3 regions of the Paraburkholderia bonniea genome follow, and region 2 is predicted to be linked to each of the others. Evidence: predicted binding sites of a transcription regulator. Region 2 holds the regulator's gene; each other region holds the start of a gene.
The links. Region 2 encodes HrcA, which represses chaperone genes, less so after heat shock. Its sites were predicted from a motif close to TTAGCACTCNNNNNNNNNGAGTGCTAA; they were not measured.
Positions count from the first base shown of each region.

Region 1 (6,908 bases), 240 kb from region 2:
TAAGGCCAAGTGTCTTTTTCAGGTACTTCAGCACCCGCAGGTTGTTCAGCGGATGGATCTCGCACGCGATCTGCAGCGCGACTGAGCGCACATACGCCCGGTCACTGGGGGATGCGGGCAGCAACGGCGGAAGCGGATGCGTTTCGTCGAGATATTCGATGATGGCCAGCGATTGCTGCAAAACATCGCCGTCGTCGACCAGCGTTGGCACCACGGCATCGGGATTCAGCTTGCGGTACTCGGCCTGGAACTGCTCGCCGCCATCGCGCAGCATGTGTACCGGCATGTAGTCGTACGGAAGATTTTTCAGGTTCAGCGCGATCCGCACGCGGTAAGACGCTGAGCTACGGAAATAGCTATAGAGCTTCATGTTGCTGGCCTCCTTGCCTTGATGACTTCAAATCACACGCACGCTGAATTCAGTCAGCCCATCCACCCCGCCCGTCATCAGGTCACCCTGCACCACCGGGCCAACGCCTTCGGGGGTGCCGGTAAACACCAGATCACCGGGTTGCAGTTCAAACAACGTTGAGAGATAAGCGAGCGTTTCCGCGACTGGCCAGATCAGTTGTGACACATCGGAGCGCTGCTTTTCGACGCCATTGACCTTGAGCCAGATCGCCCCCTTGCCGATATGCCCAACCTGCGCAACCGGATGAACCGCGCCCAGCGGGGCCGAATGATCGAAGCCTTTCGCGGTATCCCACGGACGACCCAGTTTTTTTGCCTCAGCCTGTAAATCGCGGCGAGTCATGTCAAGGCCCAGCGCATAACCGTAGATGTGGTCGAGCGCACGCTCTACCGGAATCTCCCGGCCCTCCTTGCCAATCGCCACGACCAGTTCCATTTCGAAATGAACGCTGCTTGAGCCCGGCGGGTAAGGAAACTCACCCGTGCTGCCTTGTGCAACCGGCAGCGCTGCATCGGCTGGCTTGCAGAAGAAAAATGGTGGCTCTCGCTCTGGGTCATGCCCCATTTCACGCGCATGCGCTTCGTAGTTCCGGCCTACGCAATAAATGCGGTGCACGGCAAACTGGTCCGCACTGCCCACTACCGGCAGCGCCACCACCGGCGCTGGGGCAAACACATAACTCATATCGTTCTCCGTACTTGATGAAAGCTGCCCGAGCCGCCCCTGGAGCAGCAAAACGCCGAGTGTAACCGTGGCCATCACGCCCAGCTACTGGCCAGATGGCAGGTCACCCGGCCCCCTTCGCCGCAGTCAGCAGCCTTGCCAGATCGCTGCAAATACGTTATTTCATCCCGATATCACACCGTGCCTGCTGGATTGCACGCCCCAGATGTCCCCCACTCTGCCCCTATCTCATGACACAACTCGCCACGACCGCTGCGACGTCTTTTCCGTGCGCCCGCTTTATCAAGGAGATCGGTCGCGGCATTCATGGCGCGCGAGCCCTGTCAACCGAAGACACCCACGCGCTTTACCGCGCAATGCTCGAAGGCCGCGTCGCCGAGCTTGAGCTTGGTGCCGTGCTGCTGGCCTATCGCATCAAAGGCGAAAGCGCCGACGAGCTCGCCGCGATGCTGGCTGCCGCGCATGAGTCGTTTGCCCCGGTTGCATGGCCATCGGGCGTCTATGCCCCGGTGTCGATTCCCAGCTACAACGGCGCACGCAAACAACCCAATCTGGTGCCGCTACTCGCACTTTTGCTGGCTCGTGAAGGTATCCCCGTGCTGGTTCACGGCGTCATCCAAGACCCTGGCCGCGTAACCAGTGCAGAAATTTTCAGCCAGCTAGGTCTGAATCCCGCATGCACACACGAGGAGATCGAAGCCGGGCTCACCGCGCAACGCATCGCCTTTGCGCCCATCGAAATTCTGGCCCCCAGCATGGCGCGACTGCTGGCGCTCCGACAACGCATGGGCGTGCGCAATTCAACCCATACGCTGGTCAAATTGCTGCAGCCGTTCGCGCCCGCTGGGCGGCGGCTCGTGAACTACACCCATCCTCCTTACCGTGACAGCCTGACCCAGCTTTTTTGCGCCCACCCGGAAGCGGCAGCGGGCGGCGTACTGCTCGCCCGTGGCACAGAAGGCGAGGCGGTCGCGGATACCCGGCGTCAGGTGCAAGTCGACTGGTTGCACGATGGCGTCTGCGACACCCTGATAGAAGCACAGCGCTCAACGCCACCGTCACCGGGCACGTCAGCCGCCGCGTTGCCGTCAACGCTTGATGCCGCAACCACCGCCTCATGGATCGCTCAGGTCATCGCCGGAACCATGCCCGTGCCGGATTCGATTACGCGGCAAATCGAAGTCGTGCGCAAAATCGCCCGCAACCCGGGCTAGCGCCTGAGCGCCGCTACCCCAATCTCGATAAAACTGCAACGGCGAGAGTTGACACGCAACCTGACGCTGGCATACATTGCGCAGATGCATTTTCTTCAGCACCCCCTCCGAATTACCTCTAGCTGCCTAGCGCAGCTACTACCGCTACGTCTAGCGTAAGTCAGGCGTAGCGTCCCCCGGTCTGTCAGCTTCCAGCTTCGACTCCACCGGGCGGTCATCAAAGCAGCACCTCCCGTTTCACCCCCTTTTTCTGTCGTTATCTTTACAACCTGGCCACTCGCGGTCGTCTGTTTTAACTGCGGGGCCGACTGCCAAAGTCAAATATGCACGTTGCATGGACACCCTTCACGATTGCTGCCGGCGTCACTATCGCTCTGACACTTTTGCGCGCCCGTTCGCTAGTTCCTCTAGCGCCCGGCTGACGGGTTTTCCGCCAGCCATCAGCCCACTAGCCGTCTATTGCTCGCCCCCTCCGGCACCACCGATCTAACGAACGAGGCTCACCATGTTGCGCAATCCTGAAAACAAATACCGTCCCTTTGCCGCCCCTCAGTTGAGCGGCCGAAAATGGCCCAGCCGTACCGTCCAGCAAGCTCCCATCTGGATGAGCACCGATTTACGCGATGGCAACCAATCGTTGATCGAGCCCATGAGCATCGCCCAGAAGCTGGAATTTTTCGACATGCTGGTGCAAATCGGCTTCAAGGAAATCGAAGTCGGGTTTCCCTCCGCATCGCAGACAGACTTTGATTTCGTGCGCACGCTGATTGAAGAAAAACGCATTCCGGACGACGTCACCATCGAAGTACTCGTGCAATCGCGCGAGGCCCTGATCGCTCGCACCTTCGAAGCCCTGCAAGGCGTGCCACGCGCCATCGTGCATCTGTACAGCGCGCTGTGCCCGTCATTTCGCAAGATCGTGTTCAACCAGCCGAAAGAAGAAGTCAAGGCACTGGCCGTGGAAGGCACTCGCCTGATCCGGCAATACGCCGACGCCCAGCCAGAAACTCACTGGATTTATCAGTATTCGCCGGAAACCTTCAGCATGACCGAGCTGGCCTTCGCCCGCGAGGTGTGCGACGCAGTAGCGCAAACCTGGCGCCCGACGCGCCAGCACAAGATGATTCTCAATCTGCCCGCGACTGTCGAAGCCGCCATGCCGAACGTCTACGCCGATCAGATCGAGTGGATGGACCGCAATCTTGGTTATCGGGACAGCATCGTGCTGTCCGTGCATCCGCACAACGACCGGGGCACGGCCGTGGCTGCTGCCGAACTGGCATTGCTGGCGGGGGCAGACCGGATCGAAGGATGCTTGTTCGGCAACGGCGAGCGCACCGGCAACGTCGATCTCGTGACACTCGCGTTGAACCTGTACACCCAGGGAATCGACCCCGGCCTCGACTTCTCGGAAATCGACGCCGTGCGCCGCGTGGTGGAACGCTGCAACCAGATTCCGGTGCACCCACGCCATCCGTATGCGGGGGATCTGGTCCATACAGCGTTTTCCGGCTCGCACCAGGACGCGATTCGCAAAGGGTTTGCCCAGCAACAGCCCGGCGCTTTTTGGGAAGTGCCTTATCTGCCCATCGACCCCGCTGATATCGGGCGCAATTACGATGCCGTGATTCGCGTCAATAGCCAGTCTGGCAAGGGTGGTTCAACCTATTTGCTGGAGCGCGGCATGGGCTTTACGCCGCCACGCCGGGTGCAAATTGAATTTAGTCATGCGGTGCAGGCCGTGACTGATGAATCTGGCGAGGAAATGACCGGCGCTGCAATCTGTGCGCTTTTCGCTCGTGAATACTTCGATGTGGCAGGCCCGCTGCAGCGCGCTAGCGGCAAGGGCCTGCACTGGAATAGCCGGGACATTCCAGTGCCGAATGTCAGCGCGGCCGCCGGTGCCAGCATGCCGGAAACGCAAGCGCACGCGATTAGCCAGGCGCTCCAGCCGTTTGCCGGACAGCCGGTCGAAATAACGTCGTATGAAATGCTGCATACCGCTAATGGCCAGGTTGCGGTTTTCGCTGGTTGCCGTATCGGCGGCCAGGCACCGTGCTTTGGCGTGGGGATTGGTAGCGACGAAGCAGATGCGGTGCTTGACGCACTGGTCAGCGGGATCAACCGGGCAGTGGCAAGCACGCTGTGGCCTGTCGCCGCGCAGAAAGCGGCAGCGTGAAAGCGCACTCAACACACTCAACGCCAGCGCGATCAACAGCCTCGGCAGAAAGCTGGCGGCGAAGCCTTTATTGATAACAAAGCATTGGTAACAAAGCCCTCATCGGCCCGGCGGCGAGTTGCTGGCGGCCAGGCCGATGAGGGCAATGAGGCACAAGTGCTCAGCTCATTCAGTTGCGCAACGAGTCGCCTGCCAGGCCATCAGCCGCCACTGGCCGCCTTCCTGGACCTGAAGCCCGGTGTAGGCAACGGGATACAGCAGCACGCCATTGCTGGCTTCCATTTCGATCAGCGCGCGGCCCGTCACGATGCAAGTCTGCGCTCCGGCCGGCAGCACCTCTTGCGACTGAATCTCGATCTGCCGGTAACGTCTGCGCCCCGACGTAATCGCATCGATGAACTGCTGCTTGGTCTCGCGCTTGCCGTTCGTATGGATGTAGCTGACGTTATCTGAAAGCAATGTGTCCAGCAGCAAACCATCACCGTCGATCATCGCGCGATAACGCTCGCGCTCCAGACTGCGAATCATGTCGATCATCTGCGTCACCATCGTTCAGCCCCTTATTACGTCGACGGGCCATGCCCGTGCGACATACTGTCGCAGGAAACCACACCGGATCGTGCTGCTGAAATTTATATCAATATTTAACGCTTTGATACAGCGTTCGCTACAGAGTGGAACTATCCATCCTCAGGATGTGACTCAGTGCAGGTCATGCAGGCTGTCTCCGAGGCTAGCGACACAGCTTCGTGCCGCATTCTGGCAAAACAGGGGCAGGCAAGATGAGGTAGATGAACCTGGCCATATGCGGCTTTTGGATCAAATCTGTAAAATGCTATCGGAAATGAAATTTAATAGCGAAAATCGGAACTTGAGTCACGTCAGCCGCTCTAAGGTATTAGCACTCAATAAACCTGAGTGCTAATATTCATCACGAAGCCGTCGCAACCGGCTTCTTTTTTGTTTGATCTAAAAGGAGCTTTATCCGTGAGCAACGCCATGACCCTTCCGAATATTCTGAGCCCGTCGTCGGCTAAGTCCGCTTCGGCAGGTTCACTGACACTCGCACAAGTTTCCTTGCTGACCGGCCAGCTAGGCAATATCGACGCCTATATCCAGGCCGTGAACCGCATCCCCATGCTGACTCTGGCTGAAGAACGCCAGTTCGCCACTGAATTCCGTGAGCAGGAAAACCTTGAGTCCGCCCGCCGCCTGGTGTTGTCGCATTTGCGGCTGGTGGTGTCGATCGCGCGCAATTACCTCGGTTATGGCCTGCCGCATGCCGACCTGATCCAGGAAGGCAATATCGGCCTGATGAAAGCCGTGAAGCGCTTCGACCCCACGCAAAACGTGCGCCTTGTGTCGTACGCGATGCACTGGATCAAGGCAGAAATTCACGAGTACATCCTGCGCAACTGGCGCATGGTCAAAGTCGCCACCACCAAGGCGCAACGCAAACTGTTCTTTAATTTGCGCAGCCACAAGCAAGGCTTTCAAGCGTTCACGCCCGATGAGATCGCTAATCTGGCCAAAGAGCTGAACGTTAAGCACGAAGAAGTCTCCGAGATGGAAACCCGGCTCTCCGGTGGTGACATTGCGCTGGAAGGTCAGGTGAACGACGGTGAGGAAGCATTTGCGCCAATCGCTTATCTGGCGGATTCACATAACGAGCCCACCGCAGTGCTGGCAGCCCGTCAACGCGACAAGCTGCAAAGCGACGGCATCTCCAACGCACTAGGCACGCTCGACGCACGCAGCCGCCGCATCATCGAAGCACGCTGGCTGCAAGTCGAAGACGACGGCTCAGGTGGTTCAACACTGCATGAACTGGCCGACGAATTCGGCGTATCCGCAGAGCGGATTCGCCAGATCGAAGCCAGCGCAATGAAAAAAATGCGTGGCGCATTAAATCAATACGCGTAACGCATCGCTTTATCGTTACTGCGGCACGTTGTCACGGCAAACCCGTTCTCTTGCGAGAACGGGTTTTTTTATTTCCCCGCCCCCACCCAGCCGTGCGGCTCCTTGCTTATCCCGAAAATGCTTGCGATACTTTTGCGCTTGGCACTTTAGCGACGCTATGCCGCAGCGCCAAGGCTCGCGCGCCAGTGCGCTCTCCTCCTAGAATCCGTTACCGCACTTAGTCCGGCTCAATCGAATTATTCAAGGTGAGTGAACTGACCAGTCATGACCATCACGCTTAATCGCAAGCCCCCTCCTTTATCGCTGCGAACCCGTCTCGCAGCCTGGGTGCGCGGCCCGACCCTCACGCGAGATATCGCTATCGTCCTTGTCGTCAAGTTTGTTTTGCTCATGACGCTCAAATACGCATTTTTCAATCATCCGCAGGCCAAGCATATGTCCCTGCCTCCTGCTCAAGTCGCACAAGCATTGTTATCCGTGCCTGCGCCGCAACCGT
Region 1 is NZ_QPEQ01000001.1:2,976,296-2,983,203, forward strand. Features, by position in the region: gene maiA (maleylacetoacetate isomerase) at 1-370, opposite strand, end outside; gene GH656_RS13115 (fumarylacetoacetate hydrolase family protein) at 398-1,096, opposite strand; gene ybiB (DNA-binding protein YbiB) at 1,327-2,310, shown strand; gene leuA (2-isopropylmalate synthase) at 2,816-4,489, shown strand; gene GH656_RS13130 (nuclear transport factor 2 family protein) at 4,655-5,038, opposite strand; gene rpoH (RNA polymerase sigma factor RpoH) at 5,477-6,412, shown strand; gene cydP (cytochrome oxidase putative small subunit CydP) at 6,677-6,908, shown strand, end outside.
Region 1: the regulator HrcA is predicted to act here: its motif matches at 5,388-5,414, upstream of rpoH (RNA polymerase sigma factor RpoH).

Region 2 (6,908 bases):
CCTCTCCAGCTAGCTTGTCGATAATGCGCCGGTCACGTTTGGTCGGACGCCCGTGCAAGGTTGCGGCGGGCTCGCGGAAGGTTTTACGCCGCTCCAGCTCCTGTTGCCGCCGCACCCGGCTCTCAGCCGTTTCCGCGTACAGCGTTTGCGCGACGGTTGCAGGGCCGCGCACCTCGCAAAGACCCAAGACTGTCACCTGCCACACCATCCGGTCGATCTCGATTTCTATCAGTTCGCCCACGCGCACGTCCCGTGCGGGTTTAACGTGAACGCCTCCCACCCGTATGCGGCCTTTTTCGATCGCATCCGCCGCCAGTGAGCGGGTTTTGAAAAACCGTGCCGCCCACAGCCATTTATCAATACGCAAACGCGCGTCAGGTTCAGTCGAGATACGGTAATTCATGGTGGTCAACCAAGCGCTTGATGGGACTGGATACGGCGTGGACTCATGAGCTAGCGCCAGGCACTGGCGGCGTATGCACCGGCCAGCCCTGGAGGTTTTGCGCCACGATCTCGCCGAGGGCGGCGATCCATGCGGTAGAGGAATTCAGGCATGGAATCCGGTGGAACACCTTACCGCCCGCCTGTTTGAACTCCTCACACACTTCCATGCCGATTTCTTCAATGGTTTCAAGGCAATCGGCGGTAAATCCTGGACAAAACACATCCACCCGCCCAACACAGGCTGCGCCCAGTTCTTTTAGCGTCGGCGCGGTATAAGGCTGGAGCCATTCGGCCCGGCCAAAGCGTGACTGAAACGTCACGCGGCATTCGACCGTGCTCAAGCCCAGCGCCTGGATCAGCAATGCAGCAGTGACCTGGCACTGGCTGTGATACGGGTCGCCCAGATCGAGTGTGCTCTTCGGCACGCCATGAAAGCTCAGCACCAGCCGGTCGCCCGCGGCAAAATCCGGCCGGCCATGCACATGCCAGTAGTTCTGCACTTGTGCTGCGAGCGCGGCGATATAGGACGGGTGATCGGCGTAATGACGCACCGTGCGGATTTCGGGCTGATTGCGCATGCGCCGCAACGCCGCGAAAGCGGCATCAAAAGCCGTGGCTGTAGTGGATGAAGAATATTGCGGATACATCGGCATCAGCAGCACGCGCTCAGCGCCTGCGAGCTTCAGTTGATTCAGCATCGCGGGAATGCTGGGGGTGCCATAACGCATCGCGTATTCGACCGGCACCGCGTAGCCATTGATTTGCAGCAGATGGCGCAGGCCTTCGGTCTGTTTTTCAGTGTGAACCCGCAACGGCGAGCCTTCCGGCAACCACACCGAGGCGTATTTTTTGGCCGACGTGCGGCCACGCAGCGGCAGGATCAGCAAACGCAAAATGATTTGCCAGAGCACCGGCGGAATTTCAACCACACGCCGGTCAGATAAAAACTGTGCGAGATAACGGCGTACCGCGCGTGGTGTGGGTGCATCTGGCGTGCCGAGATTAATCAGCAAAACTGCAACACGATGTGACGCGGTGGGCTGCGATGGACGCTCTAGATCGAAACGCATAGGCAACGGGAACCGCAGTCAGCGGGCCATGGATTCAGGTGACGCATTATAGCCACGCCCTGGCCGTTGCCCACCTGGCCATCCGGCCGATTGGCGCAGCACAGCTAGTCAAGCATCATGGGCCTTACACCATCTCGGGCGTGCTGCACGAAGCCCGAGCTTTGAGCTTTGGCAAGCAATGCAGTGCATCGTCTGCTCCGTGCGCTTACTTCTGGTTCAGCGTCAACGACAGCAGCCGCGCCGTGATGTCAACAATCGGAATCACCCGGTTGTAGGCCATCCGGGTTGGCCCAATCACGCCGAGCGTGCCGACCACCTTGCCGTTCACCTCGTAAGGAGCCGTCACCACGCTCATTTCTTCGAGGGGCACGAGAGTCGATTCGCCACCAATGTAAATCTGCACGCCCTGAGCGTGGCTGGACACATCAAGCAACTGAAGGAGGCTGGTTTTCTGGTCAAAAACATCAAACAGCTTGCGCAAACGCGCCATGTCGGACGACAAATCAGCAACCTCCAGCAGGTTGCGTTCGCCCGAGATCAGCAAGGTTTCGCCGGTATCGGCGGCGTCCGTGCTGGCCGTGACGGCGGTGTGCATCAACGTCGTCATGTCGCCGCGCAGCTCGTCAATTTCCTCGCGCAAACGCCTGCGCACTTCGTCAAACGACAATCCGCCAAAATGCGCGTTGATGTAGTTCGACGCTTCGGTCAGTTGCGATGGCGAGAAGTCGCGCTGGGTCGCCATGATGCGGTTTTGCACGTCGCCTTCGGGCGTCACAATGATCAGCAAAATGCGCTTGTCGGACAAACGCATGAACTCGATCTGCCTGAAGACATGGCTACGGCGCGGTGTCAGCACGACCCCGGCAAACTGCGTCAGGCTGGACAGCACGCTCGCCGCCGCAGCCACGATTTTTTGCGGCTCGCCCGCTTGCAGCGTGGTCTGAACCACCCGCATCACCGCTTCTTCGTCAGCCGCCGATTCAACCGTCAGCATCGTGTCGACAAAGAGCCGGTAGCCTCGCGGCGTCGGCACTCGTCCAGCGGAGGTGTGTGGGCTGGTCACCAGCCCAAGCTCTTCGAGGTCGGACATCACGTTGCGGATGGTCGCCGGGCTCAGTTCCAGACCGGAAAAACGCGACAGCGTGCGCGAGCCTACTGGCTGGCCGTCAGCGATATAGCGTTCGATCAGGGTTTTAAGCAGAGTTTGTGCGCGAGGATCTAGCATGGCGAAATGTGGTGTCGCTTTAATGGCAGTGCAACTGCGGGTCCAGCCTCAACCCGCTGGCGAAGCACCTGCGAAAAGCAGTGCCTGGTCAGGCTCAAACTCGCCGCGGGTCGTCGGAACGGCGACATTTTAACGATAATCCCCGGCAGCGCTGAGCCAATCGCGGCGGCCTCGCTGGCCGGGACGTTCCCGGTTCTTTTCAGACCTTACCTATGGTGTAATGCCGCAATGCAAGTTTCCAGCCAGTTCAAAACCGTGGCGCTTGTCGGGCGCAGTAATACGCCGGGCATCGGCGAGCCACTTATCGCGCTTGCCACATGTATCGCCAGACGCGGCTTCGACGTCGTATTCGAAGCCGAAACTGCCCGCGAAATCGGTGTCTCAGGCTATCCCGCGTTACACCCCGCCGAGATCGGCGCACAGGCCGACGTGGCCGTGGTGCTGGGCGGCGACGGCACGATGCTCGGTATCGGCCGCCAGCTCGCGCCGTATAAAACCCCGCTGATTGGCATCAACCATGGCCGGCTCGGTTTTATCACCGACATCCCCGTCTCAGATATGCACGAGATCGTGCCGCAGATGCTCAGCGGCAGCTTCGAGCGTGAAGAACGCATGCTGCTCGAAGCTCGCATCATGCGCGGCAACCAGGTGATTTATCAGGCGCTCGCATTCAATGACGTGGTGGTCAACCGCAGTGGTTTTTCCGGTATGGCGGAGTTACGGGTGTCGGTCGATAACCGCTTCATGTACAACCAGCGCTCCGATGGCCTGATTGTCGCCACGCCTACAGGGTCAACCGCGTATGCGCTGTCGTCATCCGGGCCGATCCTGCATCCACAGCTTCAGGGGCTGGTGCTGGTGCCTATCGCACCGCATGCGCTGTCGAACCGGCCCATCGTGCTGCCGGACAACTCCAGGGTCAGCATCCAGATCATTGCGGGGCGTGACGTCAACGTGAATTTCGACATGCAGTCGTTCACCGCGCTCGAACTCAACGACACCATCGAAGTGCTCCGCTCGCGGCATACCGTGCCGTTTTTACATCCAGTCGGCTACAGCTATTACGCAACGCTGCGCAAAAAACTGCACTGGAACGAATACCCATCGCACGAAGACGATCCCGCGTCTTAAACCGTCACCCGCGCTGCATCCTTTTGTCTTTTTGTCCCCTTGGCTCTTTAAGCGAACTCACGTCCCATGCTTCGTCATCTCTCGATACGCGACTTTGTGATCGTGGCTACGCTCGATCTCGAATTCGACACTGGCTTTTCGGTTTTTTCCGGCGAAACCGGCGCGGGCAAGTCGATTCTGATTGATGCGCTAGCCCTGACGCTCGGCGCGCGCGCTGACGCCAGCGTGGTTCGCACCGGGCAGACACGCGCCGACATCAGCGCCGAATTCGACACCCATGCGCAAGTGGAACGCTGGCTCGACGACCTGGCGCTCAATCAGACACCACGTGCCGCTGAAACCGATCCGCCCGTCAGTACGGTGATGCTGCGCCGGGTGATCGACACGCATGGCCGCTCGCGGGCGTTTATCAACGGCACAGCGGCCACCCTCACGCAGTTACGCACGCTGGGCGAAATGCTGGTGGAAATACACGGGCAGCACGCCCACCAACTGCTGATGCGCCCAGAGGCGCAGCGGGAGTTATTCGATACCCATGCGGGCCTGCTGGCCTCAGCGGCTGAGGTCAACCGCGCCTGGCGCAACTGGCGCGAAGCCACGCAGGCAATCGAGCAGGCGCGTGTGCGTGAGCGCGAGCTGCAACTCGAACGCGAGCGGCTCGCCTGGCAACTGGCGGAGCTCGACAAGCTCGCGCCCCAGCCGGGTGAATGGGAAGAAATCAATAGCGAGCACCGGCGGCTGTCTCACTCCGCGAGTCTGATTGACGGCGTTCAGGACGCGCTCAGCATCCTGTCCGAATCAGACGCGGCGATGTTGACGCAACTCGCCGCCGTCACCTCGAAACTACGCGCGCTGGCCAGCATTGATCCAGCGCTCAATGACGCGCTGGCGGCGCTTGAGCCCGCCGAAATCCAGTTGCAGGAAGCGGCTTACTCGCTAAGCCATTACGCGCAACGGCTCGAACTCGATCCCCAGCAACTCGCCCGGGCTGAAACACGTCTGGAGGCGCTGCATTCGGCGGCCCGCAAATTCCGCCTTCAACCCCATGCGCTGCCCGAAGAGCATGCCGCGCGCCAGGCGCAACTGGCCGCGCTCGATGCAGCCGCCGATCTCGATCATCTGCTCGCTCTCGAAGCCCAGGCGCGCGACGCCTATTTCGTGCAAGGCAAACAGTTGTCGCAGGCGCGCGCGCAGGCAGCCGCGACATTAGGCGCGGCAGTCAGTGCCGGGATGCAGGATCTTTCGATGGCGGGCGGGTGCTTTGAGATTGCGCTCGTACCTCAGCCAGAAGGCAGCGCGTATGGCCTGGAGCAAATTGAATTCCGCGTGGCGGGCCACGCCGGGGTGCCGCTGCGGCCCCTCGCCAAGGTTGCCTCAGGTGGAGAGCTGGCGCGTATCAGCCTCGCGCTGGCCGTCATCGCTAGCGCCGCCAGCCCAACGTCGACGCTGATCTTCGATGAGGTGGATACCGGCATTGGCGGCGGCGTCGCGGAAGTCGTCGGCCGCTTGTTGCATCAGCTTGGACACGAGCGCCAGGTGCTGTGCGTCACACATTTGCCGCAGGTCGCGGCACGTGGCAACCATCACTTCCAGGTGACCAAGGCTTCCGACGGCGCGAACGGCACGCTCAGCACCGTCACGCCGCTCGACCGGGCCAGCCGGGTTGAAGAAGTAGCGCGCATGCTCGGCGGGCTGGCTATTACCGCGACGACACGCAAACACGCGAAAGAAATGCTGGCGGCGTAGAGGTGGTATGCGCTGGCATGGTGCAACAGCCTGAGATGGTCTCAGGCGGCGGTGTTTGCGGGTAACTAAAACTAAACCAGAGAGGCATCCGCGAATGGTGTAACGCTCATGCGGCCGACAAAGCAGCACAGCAAGGACAGCCAGCGGTGCTGAAGCGCTATCTGTGCCACCTGCGCGTGCTGTTGCTGTTGCTGTTGCTGTTGCTGTTGCTGTTGCTGTTGCTGTTGCTGTTGCTGTTGCTGTTGCTGTTGCTGTTGCTGTTGCTGTTGCTGTTGCTGTTGCTGTTGCTGTTGCTGTTGCTGTTGCGCTGTTGCTGTTGCCCTACTGCCGTTGCCGTACTACGCGCTCTGCCATGCCGCCGCTCTCCCTCCGCCGCGCACCTACACCCTCCACGCGTTACCGCCGAAATCGCAAGCAAGACGCCCCGCTCACCGCGCCGCCGTGCGCCTCCCGCCACTAGCCAAACACCCGTTCCCACAAGCGCAGCACCGCCGCGCGCTCGGTAGCAACGCTCGCGGGGTCCACTCGCGCGGTCTCCATGCCGTCCAGCCGCAGCTTGTGCTGCAAGCGCCGATAGGTCCGGTACGCCGCCCCCACTTCGTCAGCTTCCGCCTCGCTCATCAACCCAAGCCGCGACATCTTGCGCAGCAGCGTGATGTTGCCGGTATTGCTAATCAGTTCGGGCGCTTGCGCGGCGTGCAGCAGCACCCAGTACTGCACCGTGAACTCGATATCGACCATGCCGCCGCGGTCGTGTTTCAAATCAAATAACGCGCTGCGGTTCGGATGCCCTGCGGCTACCTTGGCCCGCATCTCCACGATGTCGCGCGCCAGCGCGGCAGCTTCGCGTGGCATCGTCAGCACCTGCTCGCGGATCGTTTCGAATTTCGCGCCGATCTGTGCGTCGCCCGCGCAGTAGCGGGCTCGTGACAACGCCTGGTGCTCCCAGACCCAAGCCGTGTTCGCGGCATCGCCTTCGCGTAGCTGGTAGCGGCGAAACGCGTCCAGATCCGTCACCAGCAAGCCCGATTCGCCGTTCGGCCGCAAACGCAAATCGATGTCGAACAGCGAGCCAGCCCCGGTTGCCGTCGTGAGCCAGGTAATCAGCCGCCGGGTGAACAGCGCATAAGCCTCGGCGGCGGCTTCGTCAGCATCGTCGTACAGAAAAATCAGGTCGAGATCCGACGCGTAGCCTAGCTCCTTGCCCCCCAATTTGCCGTATGCAATCACGGCAAAACGCGGCACGTCGCGGTGCCGTTTGGCGAAGTGATGCCAGACTGCTTCGAGCGTCA
Region 2 is NZ_QPEQ01000001.1:2,735,176-2,742,083, forward strand. Features, by position in the region: gene GH656_RS12015 (RNA-binding S4 domain-containing protein) at 1-403, opposite strand, end outside; gene GH656_RS17780 (hypothetical protein) at 1-24, shown strand, start outside; gene hemH (ferrochelatase) at 447-1,514, opposite strand; gene hrcA (heat-inducible transcriptional repressor HrcA) at 1,720-2,739, opposite strand; gene GH656_RS12030 (NAD kinase) at 2,968-3,870, shown strand; gene recN (DNA repair protein RecN) at 3,937-5,616, shown strand; gene GH656_RS17785 (hypothetical protein) at 5,763-6,122, shown strand; gene glnE (bifunctional [glutamate--ammonia ligase]-adenylyl-L-tyrosine phosphorylase/[glutamate--ammonia-ligase] adenylyltransferase) at 6,073-6,908, opposite strand, start outside.

Region 3 (6,908 bases), 1.8 Mb from region 2:
TAGGGGCGTGAACGTCCCGCGCGGTCGTGGCGCGAGTGCAATGCGGAAAAGTGGATCATGAGCGGCTCCTTCTGGATGGTTCAAATGTGATTAGCGATGGAAATGACGCTGAGCGCCACCGCCACGTTGCATGCCGCCGCCGGCTCCCAGTCCACCGCCGCGTTGCACGCCCCCGCCGTTGGCTCCCAGTCCACCGCCGTGTTGCACGCCACCGCCGTTGACCCCCAGTCCACCGCCGTGTTGCACGCCACCGCCGTTGACCCCCAGTCCACCGCCGTGTTGCCCGCCGCCGCTATTGGCACCGGGCAGCCCGCCGCCCCCCGCAGAACGCTCCGAGAGCGCTTGACGGCTGGCCTGGCCGCGTTGCATGTCTTGACGCGCGGCATTGCCATCGCCCGCGCCGCGTAGCGCGTTATCGTGGTTGACGCTTTGCGCCCGGCGGAACTGATCGCTGGCGTTCGTTCCGCCCTGGTGAATCCCTTGCACACGCTGGCTGGCGGTTCCACTGAGGTTTTGCCCGGTGCGGTTTTGCAGGGTCTGCTGCGCTTGGGCCCGCGCGTTCGCGTTCACGTTGTCACGGCCGCGATACGCATCACGCTGGGCGCGCTCCGCGCCGCTCACGCCACCATTGAGGCTGGTATTCCGGTTGAAACTGGCGTTGCGGCTCCAGTTGGCGGTGCCGCCATTCACGTTGAGCCGGTTGTTGACATTGAGGTTGTTGTAGCGATTGACGTTGATATTGACGTCATGCGTATTCCAGTTGAAGCCGCCCCACAACGAGTTGGCTACAGCCACGCCCGCGCCGAACGCCAGGCCGGTGGCAAAGCCGGTAGCGATGGCATAGCCCGGAGGCGGCGGCATATACACCGGCGGGTACGCCGGATAAGGCCACGTGCCATAGACCACGGTGGGGTTGTAGGTGGGCACGTACACCACCTGCGGGTTGACGGGCACGATCTGGATCGTGTTTTGTTCGACCACGACTTTTTGCTGCTCGCCCGATTTCAGGTTGCCCGCTTGCTGGGCTTGCTTGCGCAGCCGCTGGACTGAATCCATCACATCGTTTGGCTGCGCCAGGAACGCATTGCCCAGTTGCGTCACCCAGTCAGGCTTCGAGGCCATCGTGGCGAGCACTTGCGGGAATGCCACCAGGGACTGCACGCTCGGGTCCCACGGCTGCGCGGCGACGGCCTTGACGGCGTCATCGCCTTTGAGATTCGGATTGGCCTTCGACCAGGCCGCCGCTGCCGCGACATCCTGAGGAAAGGTCGTCGCCATCAGCACCTGGGCCAGCAGCGCGTCGGGATAGAGCGCGATAGGCGCGGCGAGCGAATCTAGCTGCTGGTTCGACATCTTCGCGGCGCTTTGCGCCCACGCCGCACTTGGGGCGGCGATGCCGATAAAGAGCGGTGCGCCTGCGAGTGCAGCACAAAGAAGCAGCACGTTGCGCTTGTAGGCTTCGGATCGTTTCACGATGAAGTTCTCCCGGTTGGACGATGCATAAAAAGTGGACTGCGTTTGAAACTGGGGTAGCCGTTGCCTTGAATGGCCTGGCGTGAAGGCAAGGCCAAACGATTAACGTGGATCAAACGATACGGATCAAACCAGCGGATCAAACCAGCGGATCAACTACAACGGCTGAAACTACTGCGTGATGCCTGTATGAAGTGCTTTTAAGCAGTGTTGATGTGATAAGGATGGCGTGGCGCTAATCCTGGCGCGGCTCAGCCATTTTTATGCTGAATATCAGGCGATACCGCTGCCGGTTAACAAAGCGATTAACCGTGGCTCAGGAAGGGTGTCGATTAAGGGGCAGATAAACCTCCGGCGAGGCTAGCAGCTTTCCTGCTGCGTTTCACATTTTTTGAGAAATTAAATTTCCAAAGTGTGATAGCGCCACGTGAGCGTTACACGAGTGCCATGTGAAAACTGAAACGGCAGAGGGGATTTTATGTCTGGCGCAGCGCGGGGATGCTTATTGAAAGATTTGTTAAATCTTCGTGTCTTATGCAAGGCGCATGCTGGTGAGATGTGAGGCGAACTAGACGCGTGAGTCGATGGAAAGGCGCTCAGGATAAATGCCGGGTGAGCATTGAGCGGCGAGCAAACAAGGGTATACCCTCGAATAAATTAACGGCGAGCGAGGTGGCCGAACCGGTATCCGCTGGCGAAAAGGCACTTCAGGCGAGCGGGATAACAGACGGGGCAGGCTTATCCCGCATGCGTTTTCCGGGGTTTTTCGCGCCTTCGCCAAGCCTGCTCAACATAATTGCCCGTCCCATCCTTCTTGAATTTGTCATCGGTCGTCCATATACTTAGCACTTGCGGCACGAGAGTGCTAACAACATCGTCGGCTGGCTTTTGCCAGCCGGTTTTTTTCAGCGTTCTTCCGTCTTAATCAAGAGGAGTATCTATGGAACTTAGTCCTTTGCATGATCGCGTGATCGTCAAACGCCTGGATCAGGAAACTAAAACTGCATCAGGCATCGTGATTCCAGAAGGCGCAGCAGAAAAGCCGGATCAGGGCGAAATCGTGGCCGTTGGCCCGGGCAAGCGCGACGACAAAGGTGCCTACATTCCGCTCGACGTGAAAGTGGGCGACCGCGTTCTGTTCGGCAAATACGCAGGCCAAACCGCCAAGGTCAATGGCGATGAACTGCTCGTGATGCGCGAAGAAGACATCATGGCCGTGGTGAAGAAGTAAGCGCGAATTTCGCCTCATATTCACAAGAATTCAAGGAGTTACAAGATGGCAGCTAAAGACGTCGTATTTGGCGATTCCGCCCGTGCCAAGATGGTTGAAGGCGTGAATATTCTCGCCAACGCAGTAAAAGTTACGCTGGGACCAAAGGGCCGCAATGTCGTGCTCGAACGCAGCTTCGGCGGTCCGACGGTCACCAAAGACGGTGTATCGGTCGCAAAAGAAATCGAACTGAAAGACAAGCTCCAGAACATGGGCGCGCAAATGGTCAAGGAAGTAGCTTCCAAGACCAGCGACAACGCCGGTGACGGCACCACCACGGCAACCGTGCTGGCTCAGTCGATCGTCCGCGAAGGCATGAAGTACGTTGCATCGGGCATGAACCCAATGGATCTGAAGCGCGGTATCGACAAGGCTGTAACGGCCGCTATCGAAGAACTGCGCAAGATCAGCAAGCCTTGCACCACCAATAAAGAAATCGCACAGGTCGGCTCGATCTCGGCAAACAGCGACTCGTCAATTGGCGACCGTATTGCTGAAGCGATGGACAAGGTTGGCAAGGAAGGCGTCATCACCGTAGAAGACGGCAAGTCGCTGCAAGACGAACTGGACGTGGTTGAAGGCATGCAGTTCGACCGTGGCTACCTGTCGCCGTACTTCATCAACAATCCTGACAAGCAAGTTGCTGTGCTCGAAAACCCGTTCGTGCTGCTGCACGACAAAAAGGTATCGAACATCCGTGACCTGCTGCCGGTGCTGGAGCAAGTTGCCAAGGCTGGCCGTCCGCTGCTGATCATCGCTGAAGATGTCGAAGGCGAAGCGCTGGCTACGCTGGTGGTGAACAACATCCGCGGCATTCTCAAGACCGTTGCCGTGAAGGCACCTGGCTTTGGTGATCGCCGCAAGGCCATGCTGGAAGACATCGCTATCCTGACCGGCGGCCAGGTTATCGCGGAAGAAACTGGCCTGACGCTCGAAAAAGCCACGCTGGCCGAACTGGGCCAGGCCAAGCGCATCGAAGTGGGTAAAGAAAACACCACGATCATCGACGGCGCTGGTGAGGCGGTCAACATCGAAGCACGCGTGAAGCAAGTGCGTGCCCAAATCGAAGAAGCGTCATCTGATTACGACCGTGAAAAACTGCAGGAACGCGTGGCCAAGCTGGCTGGCGGTGTTGCAGTGATCAAGGTTGGCGCCGCAACCGAAATGGAAATGAAAGAGAAAAAAGCACGTGTCGAAGACGCTCTGCACGCTACGCGCGCAGCGGTGGAAGAAGGCATCGTGGCTGGCGGCGGTGTTGCGCTGATCCGTGCTCGCACGGCAATCGCAGGCCTGAAGGGTGCTAACCCGGATCAGGACGCTGGCATCAAGATCGTGCTGCGCGCGATGGAAGAGCCGCTGCGTCAGATCGTGACGAACGGTGGCGAGGAAGCCAGCGTCGTGGTGGCAGCAGTGGCAGCCGGCACAGGCAACTACGGCTACAACGCAGCAACGGGCGAGTACGTCGACCTGGTTGCGGCTGGCGTGGTTGATCCGACGAAGGTTACGCGCACTGCGCTGCTGAACGCAGCATCGGTCGCAGGCCTGCTGCTGACAACTGACGCGGCTGTTTGCGAGCTGCCGAAGGAAGATGCACCAATGCCTGGTGGCATGCCCGGTGGTATGGGCGGTATGGGCATGGACATGTAATTTCGGCTTCTGCCGCAATGCATGGAGGCGTATGCCGCAACGCGTATGCTTCAAAGTAATAATCGGCTGGGCTAGCTTCAGGCTGGTCCAGCCGTTGAAAACCCCACATTCGTGGGGTTTTTTATTGCGCGCGCGAAAGCTGTCCGATCACGACGCTTGCCCGCCATTGCCCGAGCCTGGCATTGATCTCCCGCACTACTGGGGTGCATCAAATGCACCCGGTACGGCGCTGACATCAGCCCAGAAAAAATGCGGCAAGCCTGACCCAGGCGGTGGCCCGTTCCATGATTAAAAATCACGGGTTTTTGTTGGTGCACTCAGTCTCACTAATGGTGCAACTACTGAATTTCAAAAAATCGCAACCAGGTTGCAACAAGCCCCATTTAATTATCTTAAATTGAGGTTGCAATGCAGGAAAACCCTGCCGCTACGGTATATTGCCTATCGCATAATTGGAGTTACAATGCGCCCGTCTTAACGGTTTCAGGTCTTTATAGGCCGATTCTGTAACACGTAGGGAGGCCTGTTAATGAAAATCAGAATGATCGGTAGTGGGGTTTCCCGTATGCCGCACAAAAAACAATCGCAAGAAGCAAACCGGTATCATGGCGAGCTTTTTTTACGAATCAATAACGCGACTATTAACGGGGATTGACACATTGACGGCACCGGAGACCATCTAGCGGTGCCGTTTTCACATCCGCTTTCGGCGGCTGGCAACGAAACGTGAAACAGATCGCGGGTTTCGCCCGCCGTTTTCACGGGTCTTTTTTTCAGTATCCGTTGTACCGCGACGATTGCCTTCGACACAGGCCCGTCTGGCGGTACAGGCTAAGGAGCATTAAATGGATATTTTCATCCAGCAGATTCTGAACGGTCTGGTGCTGGGCAGCATTTACGCCATCATCGCGCTGGGCTACACGATGGTGTACGGCATTTTGGGCATTATCAATTTCGCGCACGGCGACGTGCTGATGGTCGGCGCGATGGTTGCGCTGTCGGCGATAGGCGTGTTGCAAAACCATTTTCCAGGGCTGGGCGCTGTGCCAACGCTGATTATCGCGTTGCTGATTGCCGCTGTTGTGTGCGCGCTGGTCGGTTACACCATTGAACGAGTCGCGTATCGGCCGCTGCGGCGGGCACCGCGCCTCGCGCCGCTGATTACCGCAATCGGCGTGTCGATCCTGCTGCAAACGCTGGCCATGATGATCTGGTCACGCAATCCACTGCCGTTCCCCCAACTGCTGCCGACCAACCCGATCAACGTGATTCATCCGACGGACACCACGCCGGGCGCGGTGATCTCCATGACCGAAATCGTCATCATCGTGACCGCGTTCGTGGTCATGGGAGCGCTTTTGCTACTGGTGCATAAAACCCGTCTCGGGCGCGCCATGCGGGCGATTGCCGAAAATCCGAACGTCGCTAGCCTGATGGGCGTGAATCCGAATTTCGTGATCTCGGCGACCTTCATGATCGGCTCCGCGCTGGCCGCCCTGGCGGGCGTGATGATTGCTTCCGAATACGGCAACGCGCACTTCTATATGGGCTTTATTCCCGGGATCAAGGCGTTCACCGCTGCCGTGCTGGGCGGGATTGGCAACCTGGGTGGTGCGATGGTCGGCGGCGTGTTGCTGGGCTTGATCGAGCAACTGGGTGCGGGCTACATCGGCAATCTGACCGGTGGGGTGTTCGGTAGTAACTATCAGGATGTGTTCGCTTTTATCGTGCTGATCGTCGTGCTGGTGTTCCGTCCGTCGGGCCTGCTCGGTGAGCGGGTAGCGGATCGCGCTTAAAGGAGCCCACACAGATGACTTCTATTCAACCGATTGAGCCGTCCACGACGCTCATCCCCGAAAAAAACCGTGCCCGCTCGGCCCTCGTTGGCCTGATCGTGGCTGTGTTCGTGCTGGCCGCGCCGATGGTGATCGGTGCCGCTGGCGGCAATTACTGGGTGCGCGTGCTCGACTTCGCCATGCTCTACGTGATGCTGGCGCTGGGCCTGAACGTGGTGGTCGGCTTTGCTGGCTTGCTGGACCTAGGCTATATCGCGTTTTATGCGGTGGGGGCTTATGTGGGCGCGTTGCTGTCGTCGCCGCATTTGACGACCCAGTTCGAGTGGATCGCCCAGCTCGTGCCGAACGGCCTGCATGCGCCGATCTGGCTGATCGTGCCGTGTGCGATGGGCGTGGCTGCGTTATTCGGCGTCTTGCTGGGGGCCCCGACGCTGCGTCTGCGTGGCGACTATCTGGCCATCGTGACGCTGGGCTTTGGTGAAATCGTCCGGATCTTCATGAACAACCTGGATCGCCCGGTGAATATCACCAACGGGCCAAAAGGCATTACCGGGATTGATCCGGTGACGATCGGCGGTTTTAACCTGGCGCAAACCCACGAGTTTTTCGGCGTGAAGTTTCCCTCGGTCTATATGTATTACTACCTGTTCGTGCTGTGCGCGTTGCTGGTGATCTGGGTCTGTACCCGGTTGCAGCATTCGCGTATTGGCCGGGCCTGGGCT
Region 3 is NZ_QPEQ01000001.1:971,555-978,462, forward strand. Features, by position in the region: gene GH656_RS04230 (DUF2950 domain-containing protein) at 1-59, opposite strand, end outside; gene GH656_RS04235 (DUF3300 domain-containing protein) at 91-1,473, opposite strand; gene GH656_RS04240 (co-chaperone GroES) at 2,414-2,704, shown strand; gene groL (chaperonin GroEL) at 2,750-4,390, shown strand; gene GH656_RS04250 (branched-chain amino acid ABC transporter permease) at 5,236-6,186, shown strand; gene GH656_RS04255 (ABC transporter permease subunit) at 6,201-6,908, shown strand, end outside.
Region 3: the regulator HrcA is predicted to act here: its motif matches at 2,316-2,342, upstream of GH656_RS04240 (co-chaperone GroES).